One region of the Glutamicibacter sp. NPDC087673 genome, then DNA from elsewhere that is predicted to be linked to it. Evidence: riboswitches for the same ligand, from Rfam matches in the RefSeq annotation. Region 1 holds a riboswitch; each other region holds the start of a gene.
The links. A riboswitch is a leader RNA that binds a small molecule or an ion and turns the genes downstream of it on or off. The one in region 1 is predicted to bind S-adenosylmethionine.
Positions count from the first base shown of each region.

Region 1 (3,271 bases):
GTGCATGACACCCAGATCGCCGGTGTGGAACCAGCCGCCATGGAAAGCTTGGGTAGTGGCCGCTTCATCGCGGTAGTAGCCGATCATGACGTTATTGCCGCGCAGCACGATTTCGCCCATGGTCTGTCCATCCGCCGGTACATCGTTCATGTTCTCGTCAACAATGCGTGCGGACTCGGCGGTAATCATGCCAACGCCTTGGCGGGCGAGCTTCGCGGCCCGGTCCGGGCCATCGAGGGCATCCCACTCATCCTGGTACTCGCACACCGTGTACGGTCCGTAGACCTCGGTGAGGCCATATACATGGACTACCTCGATACCCAGCTTCTGCAGCTTGGAGATGATTGCCGGGGACGGGGGAGCACCTGCGGTGGTGATGCGCAGTGGCGCATCGAGCTGGTGGGCGCGGGTGGAGTCGGCGATGATGGAGCAGACGGTCGGAGCGCCGCACAAGTGGGTGGTTCCAAGATCCTCGATGGCATCCCAAACGGAATCTTCGCGCACGCCGCGCAGGCACAGGTGCGTTCCTCCCGCTGCGGTGACGGCCCATGGAGTGCACCAGCCGTTGCAGTGGAACATCGGCAGGGTCCACAAGTAGCGGGTCTTGGCGGTGAAGCCCTGGTGGTGCGCTTCGCCCAACGAGTTCAGGTAGCTGCCGCGGTGCGAGTAGAGCACGCCCTTCGGCTTGCCGGTGGTGCCCGACGTGTAATTGAGAGTGATCGGAGCCCGCTCATCGGCGATGGCGTAGGGAAGTCTTTCATCCGAGGCTTGTGCGATTAGCTCGTCCAAGGTGGCGTCCACGGGCACGTCCGGACGTTCTCCGGCGTACTGGTCATCGGTGATCTCGATGAGCGCCTCCAGCGTTGGGTTATCGCGGCGCAGGGTCTTCGTGTTTTCCAGCAGCTCTGTGTCGGCAAGCATCAGCTTGGCAGCAGAATGATCAATGATGTATTGCAGCTCGTGGGCCGAGAGTCGGGTGTTCAGGGCAACGAGGACTGCGCCTGCCAGCGGTACGGCGTAATGCGCCATGAGCATTTCGGGAGTATTCGGTGCCAGCACGGCCACGCGGTCGCCCGGCTCAATGCGAGCCTTCAGCGCCTGGGCAAAGCGGTGCACCCGTGCTTCGAATTCTTCATAGGAGAAGCTGCGAGTTCCATGGATGACGGCGGTCTTCTTCGGATAGGCCTCGGCTGTGCGTTCCAAGAAACGCAGTGGGGTCAATTCTGAATGGTTTGCCTGAATCTCTACCATGGTGTGGCTATTCCTCAATCGTCATCGATGGTTACGGAGAACAATAAGCAGGAGTGTGACTCAATGCACTCCATGACCAATAGTGGCATGAACCTCAGCGTCATGCCGGGAAACCAAGTTTCATTACGGTGGGCGGTAGGGAATTCGCGCCAGGGCCCCGAGCCCAGGGGAGGAGTTAGTGTTCTGCCGAATCAAGAGCGGCGGAAGCCTGCTGCGATCATGGGGCCGAAGCGTTCAAGAAGCGCGGCGTATGGCGAATAAAAGACTGCCCAAGGACTTCTGGCGGGGCCTTGGATCGAATATTGCGTCGAATATTGCGATTTGCGAAGTGAAATGTTTGACGGCTGTTCGTCATGAGCCATATCGTTTTAAACAGAATCAAGAGCATCAGCTATAAGCCCTGGCTTGCTGATCGGCAACCCTCTCAACGGTAGTGGGGTGCTCCAGGTGAGGATTCGGTTCCACGCAAAATGTGCTGGAACAAGTACCGCACACGGCGCGGAACTTCAGCCCAAGCGGCTTCGAGTAACGAGAAGCCAATGCTTGCAGGCTACTGCGCGGTGGGCAAGACCCAAAGGAATCGAGCCATGTCATTGAATCTTGAACTTGACCCGTTGACCCTGCGCAAGGTTTTCGCTCAGCATCCATCAGGGGTAGCCGCCCTCTGTGCAGAACTGGATGGCGTGAAGACCGGAATTGTCGCTTCATCGTTTACCGTGGGAGTTTCCCTCGAACCTGCACTGGTGATGTTCGCCGTGCAGAAGTCCTCGAACACTTGGCCAAAGCTGCGCGAAGCTGGCCGCATTGGCGTCTCAGTGCTGAGCGAACGCAATGATGGTGTCTGCGCTCAGATTGCGTCGAAAAATGGCGACCGGTTCCGCGGAATCGATACCTATTCCTCGGACCAGGGCGCGCTCTTCGTCAACGACTCCACGTTGTGGCTGGAGACTTCGATCTACAACGAGGTCGAAGCGGGGGATCACTGGGTAGTCCTGATGGAAGTCCACGGGCACCGCACCTCCGAGCACTCGCCACAGATCTTCCATGATTCGCGGTTCCATTCGCTGCCGATTCCTGAGCTCGTATAAGCGCTTCGCATCTTCCAAAGCTCCGGCCAGATCAAATCATCGATCTGGCCGGAGCTTTTTGAATTCCGGTTAGGCGGGTTGAGCCGTTCCCCGCAGCCCTCGACACCGGCAATGCCCGTTCTCTCTCGCCACCCTGAAGACGTGGCAAGATGGCTGGCAATCTCATGGCCTGCCATCTTGGGCCAGCTGCCCCAGGCATTTGGCGATAACCTCGTCATCAAAGTATCTGTCGCGAGAAACCTTGAACTCGCCATATCCGCCACCCGCCTGGGCCGTCGAACAGAACCGCGCAGGTAGCTCATGGATCCTCGCTGCACGCTGGACCAGAGTGGCAGCGAATTGCCGGCAACCCTCGGATGGGGTTTCCGAGCCATGCAAAGGCTGCGCATCACAAATGAAACCGGCGCTTTATGGGGTCTTCACTGGCGCGCGTCGCGGACGCGAAGTGGCGAGAGTGCGCCGGCAGCCCAGTCGCTGATCCAGGTTCGCCCGCCGAGTCGTTGCACACATTAAGTTATCCACCGCCCCCGAACGCAGAAACCCTAGCCGATTGTGGACTACTGGAAGATCCGGCCTTGCTGGCGAATTTAATCCACGGTGACTTAGGGTTTTGTAAATTCACCAGTATCCACAAGGTTATCCACAAAACTGTGGACAAGACGTGGGCAAATGTGTACAAAGGGTGAAAAACCCCGGGAACTGGGCGATTAAGGGTGTTGATAACCTTGGGTCGGTTGGCGTGAGCTTCAATGAATTAAGTTTCTGTCCACAGGTGTGCGAATACAAACAACCAAGTCAATAGATATTAATGATACGTAGAGTGGGGTAATCCACAGAGTTCTCCCCAGACTGTGAACAGGGAACTCCACAGGTAGAGGAGTGTTATCCACATATTCTGTGGATAATGAGGTTTACGCCTGTTAATAACAGCC
Region 1 is NZ_JBIUWB010000001.1:775,111-778,381, reverse strand. Features, by position in the region: gene ACIOTL_RS03630 (long-chain-fatty-acid--CoA ligase) at 1-1,251, opposite strand, end outside; SAM riboswitch class IV at 1,628-1,744, shown strand; gene ACIOTL_RS03625 (flavin reductase family protein) at 1,839-2,339, shown strand.

Region 2 (3,271 bases), on a different contig from region 1:
GCTTCAAGGCGCACCGAGTCCTTGATGGTGACGAAGGGAAAGCTCGAACCGTAGGGCAGGCCCTGGTCGCCCAAGGACGAGGGGCCGGTGGAACCATTGCAACCACCCACCATGTTGATGGACACGACAAAGTACTCATTGGTGTCAACCGTGGCTCCGGGACCTACGAGCTCTTCCCACCAGCCGGCGCTTTGCGAATCGCCTTGCGCAACGTGGGCGTCACCGGTGAGCGCATGCATCACCAGCACCGCGTTGGAGCCATCAGCTGCTAGCGTCCCCCACGTTTCATAGGCCAGCACCACGTCCGGAAGGAATCCACCGAATTCGAAGTGGTGCTCCCCCACGGACTTACGGCGCAAAATGCCGTCTTGCCCGCCGGCGAGCTCTTCGGCGCGCAGAGTATCTTCAGTAGTCACAATGGATGCCATGCCTAGAGGGTTTCCTGCAGTTCCTTGTTCTCGAGGGCTGCAACAGCTTGGAAGCCCAGTTCCAGATCGGCCAGAATATCCTTGATATTCTCCAGTCCGACGCTCAGCCGCACCAGTCCCGGGCTCACGCCGGCCGCAACCTGCTCAGCTTCGGAGAGCTGGGCATGGGTGGTGGAGGCCGGGTGGATGACCAATGAGCGCACGTCGCCGATGTTCGCGACATTGGAGTGCAATACCAGTGCGTCCACGAAGGCCTGGCCGGCTTCCGAACCGCCCTCCAGTTCGAACGCGATGATCGAGCCGGCGCCCTGATCGCTGTACTTCTGCGCACGCTCATGCCATGGCGAAGACTGCAGGCCTGCGTAGGCGACCTTCTGCACTTCCTCGCGGGCTTCGAGCCAGTTGGCAACTTCTACGGCATTCTGGCCGTGGCGTTCAATGCGCAGCGACAAGGTTTCCAGGCCCTGTGCGATCAAGAACGCGTTGAACGGCGCAACCGAGGAACCCAAATCGCGCAGCAACTGCACGCGGGCCTTGAGGATGTAGGCCAGATTGGCGCCCAGGATGCCGTTGACACCCAGGTCGCGGGCGAAGACCAGGCCGTTGTAGGACTCGTCCGGGGTGTTGAAGCCCGGGAAGCGGTCGGCGTCCTTGGCGAAGTCGAAGTTGCCCGAGTCCACGATGACACCGGCAATGGCATTGCCGTGGCCGCCGAGGAACTTGGTGGCCGAATGGATCACGATATCCGCGCCCCACTCGATCGGGCGGATCAGGTACGGGGTGGCCAGGGTGTTGTCCACCAGCAGCGGCACGCCGGCTTCGTGGGCGATCGCCGAGATGCCCTCGATGTCCAGGACGTCCTGTCGCGGATTGGAGATGGTTTCCCCGAAGAAGGCCTTGGTGTTCGGACGCACCGCGGCACGCCAATCATCCAGGTTGTCCGGGTCGGCAACGAAGGTGACCTCGATGCCCAGGCGCTTGAGCGTGTGCTTGAGCAGGTTCTGGGTTCCGCCGTACAGGCTGGGGCTGGCCACCAGGTGGTCGCCGGCTTCGGCCAAATTCAAGATGGCGAAAGTGGTGGCAGCCTGTCCCGAAGAGAGCAGCAGTGCTCCAACGCCGCCCTCCAGGTCAGCGATGCGGGTTTCCACCGCGTCGGTGGTCGGGTTGCCGATACGGGTGTAGATCGGCTCCAGTTCCTGCAGCGCGAAACGTGCAGCAGCGCTCTGGGCGCTGGGGAAGACGAAAGAGGTGGTTTGGAAAATCGGGAGAGCCCGTGCTCCGGTCGTCGGATCCGGGGTCTGGCCGGAGTGGATCTGACGGGTTTCAAATGACCAGTTATTGCTCATGGTTTCCTCCAAATAGCGTTTCATGACTATGGGGGTACGCCACTGAAAAGACACCGACAGGAAGCACCATATCGTGACGACTTCCAGGGGTAACCCGCGCTTGTCCTTGATGCCTTGTGCGTTCAAGGGCCAGGTCTTCACCCGGGGCACCCCACCGCGGTTGGAGGGTTGCCGCCCAGTAAGCCGGGGCTTGTTACTGGGACTCATGACCTGGTACCAGTTTGCCCGAAAACCGAAGATCTTTGCAACGCAAGGGCTCGTCATTGGACTCAATCGGTCATATTTCGCGAATATTGCAGGTTCATCGCAGAGTATTCGATAGCATCCCGGCACTTAGGTGTGCCTAAGTAGAGACTCGCATCACATGTTGCCATGATGGGCACATGATGAGGCTAGATCACGTAAGTTATGCATGCGGCCCAGACGGGCTGTTGCCAACCGCTGAAAGAATCTCCGAGTCCCTCGGACTGGAATTCGTCAAGGGCGGCGTGCATCCACGATTCGGAACACGCAATGTCATCTTCCCGCTCAAGCATGGCCAGTACCTGGAGGTGGTTGAAGTCCTGAACCACCCGGCCAGCGACAAGGCACCCTTCGGACAGGCGGTTCGCGCCCGTTCGGAGCTCGGCGGCGGCTGGATGGGCTGGTGCGTCTCGGTGGAGGATCTATCCAGTGCCGAGGACCGCTTGGGCCGCAAGTCGGTGCCGGGCAACCGGAAGTTCCCTGATGGCCGCGAACTGACCTGGCAGCAGATTGGCATCAAGGGCCTGATCGCCGATCCGCAGTGCCCGTACCTGATTTCCTGGGATGAAGGATCCGAGGAGCTGCATCCGTCGAAGGCGCTGGAACCTGCCGGCGCCATCAGCCAGATCGCCATTGCCGGCTCGCGTGAACGGGTGCTGGATTGGCTGGGCCAGCCGCAGAACGTCAATTTGGGCGCTGTCACCATGCAATATGAAGCGCCGAATGGCACTCCGGGCATCATGTCGGTTACCTTTGAGACCGAGTCCGGCACCGTGGTGCTGTAAACAGTTCCGCAGAGAACGCAAGTAGGCGGGGACAATGGCGTCCCCACCTACTTTCTTTTCGTTAAGGCCGGTCCAGGCGCTTCCCCAGCACCACGACGTGCTGGTCTTCGAAGCCCAGTCGTTCATAGAAATCGATGACGGCAGAGTTCTCCTCGCGGACCATGAGCTGCACCTTGGGCACGCCGCGATCCCGCAGCCACAGGACAGCGGCATCCACCAGCTCCCTTCCCAGGCCGTTGCCCTGCCGGCACGGATCCACCGCAACATAGTAGAGCCAACCTCGGTGGCCATCATGGCCAACCATCGCAGTAGCCATGAGTTGATCGTTCTCAACGATGGCCAGCACCGTGGAAGTAGGCTCGGCCAAAGCCCGTCGGGCGTCGGCGAGCGCATCATTCCACGGACGAGTCAGCCCGGTTGCTTCCCACAATTCAACTGCTTGGCGAAGGTCCTCTTCCCGCAGCACGGT
Region 2 is NZ_JBIUWB010000004.1:237,129-240,399, reverse strand. Features, by position in the region: gene ACIOTL_RS11285 (homoserine O-acetyltransferase) at 1-428, opposite strand, end outside; gene ACIOTL_RS11280 (bifunctional o-acetylhomoserine/o-acetylserine sulfhydrylase) at 431-1,774, opposite strand; SAM riboswitch class IV at 1,866-1,985, opposite strand; gene ACIOTL_RS11275 (VOC family protein) at 2,158-2,802, shown strand; gene ACIOTL_RS11270 (GNAT family acetyltransferase) at 2,864-3,271, opposite strand, start outside.
Region 2: another riboswitch for S-adenosylmethionine. It lies ahead of ACIOTL_RS11280 (bifunctional o-acetylhomoserine/o-acetylserine sulfhydrylase); the one in region 1 lies ahead of ACIOTL_RS03625 (flavin reductase family protein).

Region 3 (3,271 bases), on a different contig from region 1:
CGAAAAGTATCGAAGCCCACCAGCTGATACTGCGCAGTTGATCTTGCGCAGCGGTTGGTTCGCCTGTCCTCACGCCTCTCCCATCACTCATCGTTCCGAGCGCCCCGAAACAACGCATCGTTCCTAGAATACGCGGTTCATCTCCCCGCAGACGAACGCGCAGCCGCACCGCTCATGCCGTGCCCTGGCAGCAGGCGCATGGGCTTGGCGTCATGAGAGGATCAGCGTCCAGGTAACCACAGCTACCTCATCAGAATCGTTTTCCCAGCTATGCGGTTCACGCCCGGGGAAGGTTATCGTATCGCCTGCTTCGAGGTCTACGCGCTGATCTGGCAATACCAGGATGAATTTTCCCGCGATCACGTGCAGCACTTCCAGCTCGCAATCCACCGAATACAGTTCTGCTTCACCGGTGCCCTTGGGCGCAATCTCAGCGCGAATCATCTGCACCCGCTTCTCGCTGCGTGGCGTAACCAGCTGCTCCGTGATGCCGTCGCCGCCCAGGGAAACACGGGGAGCCTGCTCCAGGCGGACCAGTTTCGTTTCTGGAACCTCGAAGAGGGTACCTACTTCCATGCCCAGCACTTCGCACAACCGCAAAAGGGTCGAAACCGAAGGGCTGGTCAGGTCGCGCTCGACACGTGAGAGGAAACCTTTGGTCAGTCCGGATAGCTCGGCGACCTGGTCAATGGTCATGCGCTGGGTCTGGCGCACCCCGCGCAGCCTCGCACCGATGTTGATCGCAGCACCGGTTGGTTCAACTGGCAAGGTTTTCATCGTTTGGCTCCATCGACGTTTTTTGCAGCAACTACAACCGCAACCACTTTGGCTTCAAGGCCTGCGGGGCAAGTTTACCAATGGTAAACACACGGCGCCCCTACCGCGGACCCACCACGGTCACTAGACTCTGTCCATGGACAGCACCAAGGACAAGCTCTGCGGGTACCTGAACGACGCACGCGAGAATGCGATCTTCAAGGCAGAAGGCCTCGCCGAGCACCTGGCCCGCACCCCGCTCACCCCTACGGGCACCCATATTCTGGGTGTACTGCACCATTTGGCGATCAATGAATACGAATATTTCGGCACCTGCCTCAAGCGCAAGGCCAATGACCGCTACGTTCGCGAGTTCATAGCTCCGCATGATCCCGACGCGGATTTCCTTCCGCCAGCAGACATGCGCGCGCAACAGCTGATCGGCCTCTATCGGAAAGCCATCGCCTTCGCCGATGAGGCCATCAGCACCCTGCCCCTGGACAGCCCCGTAGAGGTACCGTGGTGGGGGCCAGCCGGGAATACCACATTGGATCACCTGCTCATCCATGCGCTCGCCGAGACCTCCCGCCATGCAGGGCATTTGGACATTATTCGCGAGCAGCTCGATGGCCGTGCTGGCTGGACCGCGCAACTGGATTTGCTGCCCGATTACACCGCTGGGCAATGGGCGGAACAACGCGAGAAGCTGCAGCAACTGGCCGATGCCTTTGCCCCGGGCAGCTGACCCGCAGTCATATTACGCATTCTGACTTCACCGGGCCCTGCCGCCGGCGGTACCATCGGAAATGTTGCTTCACGAGACGCGGCGCCAAGCTCCGACTGGCCGCGCACCAACCCCAAGTTCATGGGTGGTTCGGATGAGGAAGCGGTCCGCGCATCAACAGGTGCACGGGCAAGAGCTCGCAAGAGAGTTGACGTCCCATGGCATATCCGATTCTGCCCGTCATCGACCGCCAGACCGGCCAAGTGCAGTTCAAGGCCGAAGGCCGCTGGCGCACCCGCTACGTTGCAGATCCGCTCAGGCTCGAACAGCTCATTGCTCGTTGTGCCCGCCGGCCGACCTTCGATCCGGCCACATCTGAATTGCTGCTGGTGGTGCCAGTCGCCGGAGATCCTGCGGGCAAGCGATTTGCTTTTAGTCTTGCCAAATTCCCAAGTGCAGGAGCCCTGACTAAACTGGGTAGTTGATCCGATCCACGGGTTTCATTGGGAAACTCCATGTTCCAGGAGAGTCATCTTCGCGATGCCACAGCACTCAGCAACCGAACCTACCAAAGCGCAGATCCAGCGATGGCGCAAGTATCTCGCTGATGAAGTCGCAGAAGGCTCCATCTACCGGGCCCTCGCGGAAAAGAAAACCGGGCAGGAACGGCAAATCCTGCTGGGCCTGGCAGAGGCGGAAGCACGCCACGAATCCCACTGGCGCGTCCTGCTCGGCGAACATGTCAAGGAAGTCCGCCCGTCGCTGCGCCGCACCATGCTGCGTTTCCTGGCATTGCATTTCGGTTCGGTCTTCGTCCTGGCCATGGCCCAGCGCTCCGAGAGCAGTTCGCCCTACCGCGATGACAAGGACGCCACCGCGCAGATGGCGGCCGACGAACAGGTCCACGAAGAAGTCGTTCGCGCGCTTGCTACAGCAGGCCGTGCGCGCCTTTCGGGCAACTTCCGTGCTGCGGTCTTCGGCGCCAACGACGGGCTGGTTTCCAATCTCGCTTTGATCATGGGCATCGGTGCGACCGGTGTTTCAGCGACCTTCGTGCTGTTCTCCGGCATTGCCGGCTTGCTGGCCGGTGCACTGTCCATGGCAGCTGGCGAATACGTTTCGGTGCGTTCCCAGCGCGAGCTGCTGACAGCTTCACGCCCAACCCAGGTCACGCTGACAGCGGCCCCGAACCTTGATCTGGACGCCAACGAGCTGCTGCTAATCTATAAGGCCCGCGGCATGAGCGATGAAGATGCCGAGCACCGGGCCGCCGAACGCATGGGCCTGTTCACCTGCGATTGCAACCCCGACTTCTCGCTGAACCCAGAGGGTCGCGGCGAAGAACTTGAGAAGGAGCACCAGGAGCTGGGTTCGGCCACCGGTGCGGCGGCCACCTCGTTCTTCCTCTTTGCTTCCGGTGCTGTGGTGCCGATCCTGCCGTATATCCTTGGCCTGTCCGGCATGACCGCGATCATCGTCTCGGTAGTCCTGGTGGGCGTGGCCCTGATGATCACCGGAGGGATCGTGGGACTGCTTTCCGGGGCCTCCCCGCTCAAGCGCGGCCTGCGCCAGCTAGCCATCGGCTGGGGCGCAGCGGCCATAACCTACTGCTTGGGCCTGATCTTCGACGTCAGCATCGGATAGCAGCCTGCTGCGAATCGAATGCCGGTACAGCTTTGGCTGTACCGGCATTTTCCATGCCGTGCTCTAGCTGTTCTCCGGCCGCCGGGTACGCCGGCGCAGGGTTTGCATGCTCTGGATGAACTCCATCGCTTCTTCGGCGGTTTCCAC
Region 3 is NZ_JBIUWB010000007.1:96,627-99,897, forward strand. Features, by position in the region: gene ACIOTL_RS16150 (hypothetical protein) at 1-73, opposite strand, end outside; gene ACIOTL_RS16155 (helix-turn-helix domain-containing protein) at 211-777, opposite strand; gene ACIOTL_RS16160 (DinB family protein) at 914-1,501, shown strand; SAM riboswitch class IV at 1,569-1,682, shown strand; gene ACIOTL_RS16165 (hypothetical protein) at 1,699-1,965, shown strand; gene ACIOTL_RS16170 (VIT1/CCC1 transporter family protein) at 2,021-3,124, shown strand; gene ACIOTL_RS16175 (LOG family protein) at 3,188-3,271, opposite strand, start outside.
Region 3: another riboswitch for S-adenosylmethionine. It lies ahead of ACIOTL_RS16165 (hypothetical protein); the one in region 1 lies ahead of ACIOTL_RS03625 (flavin reductase family protein).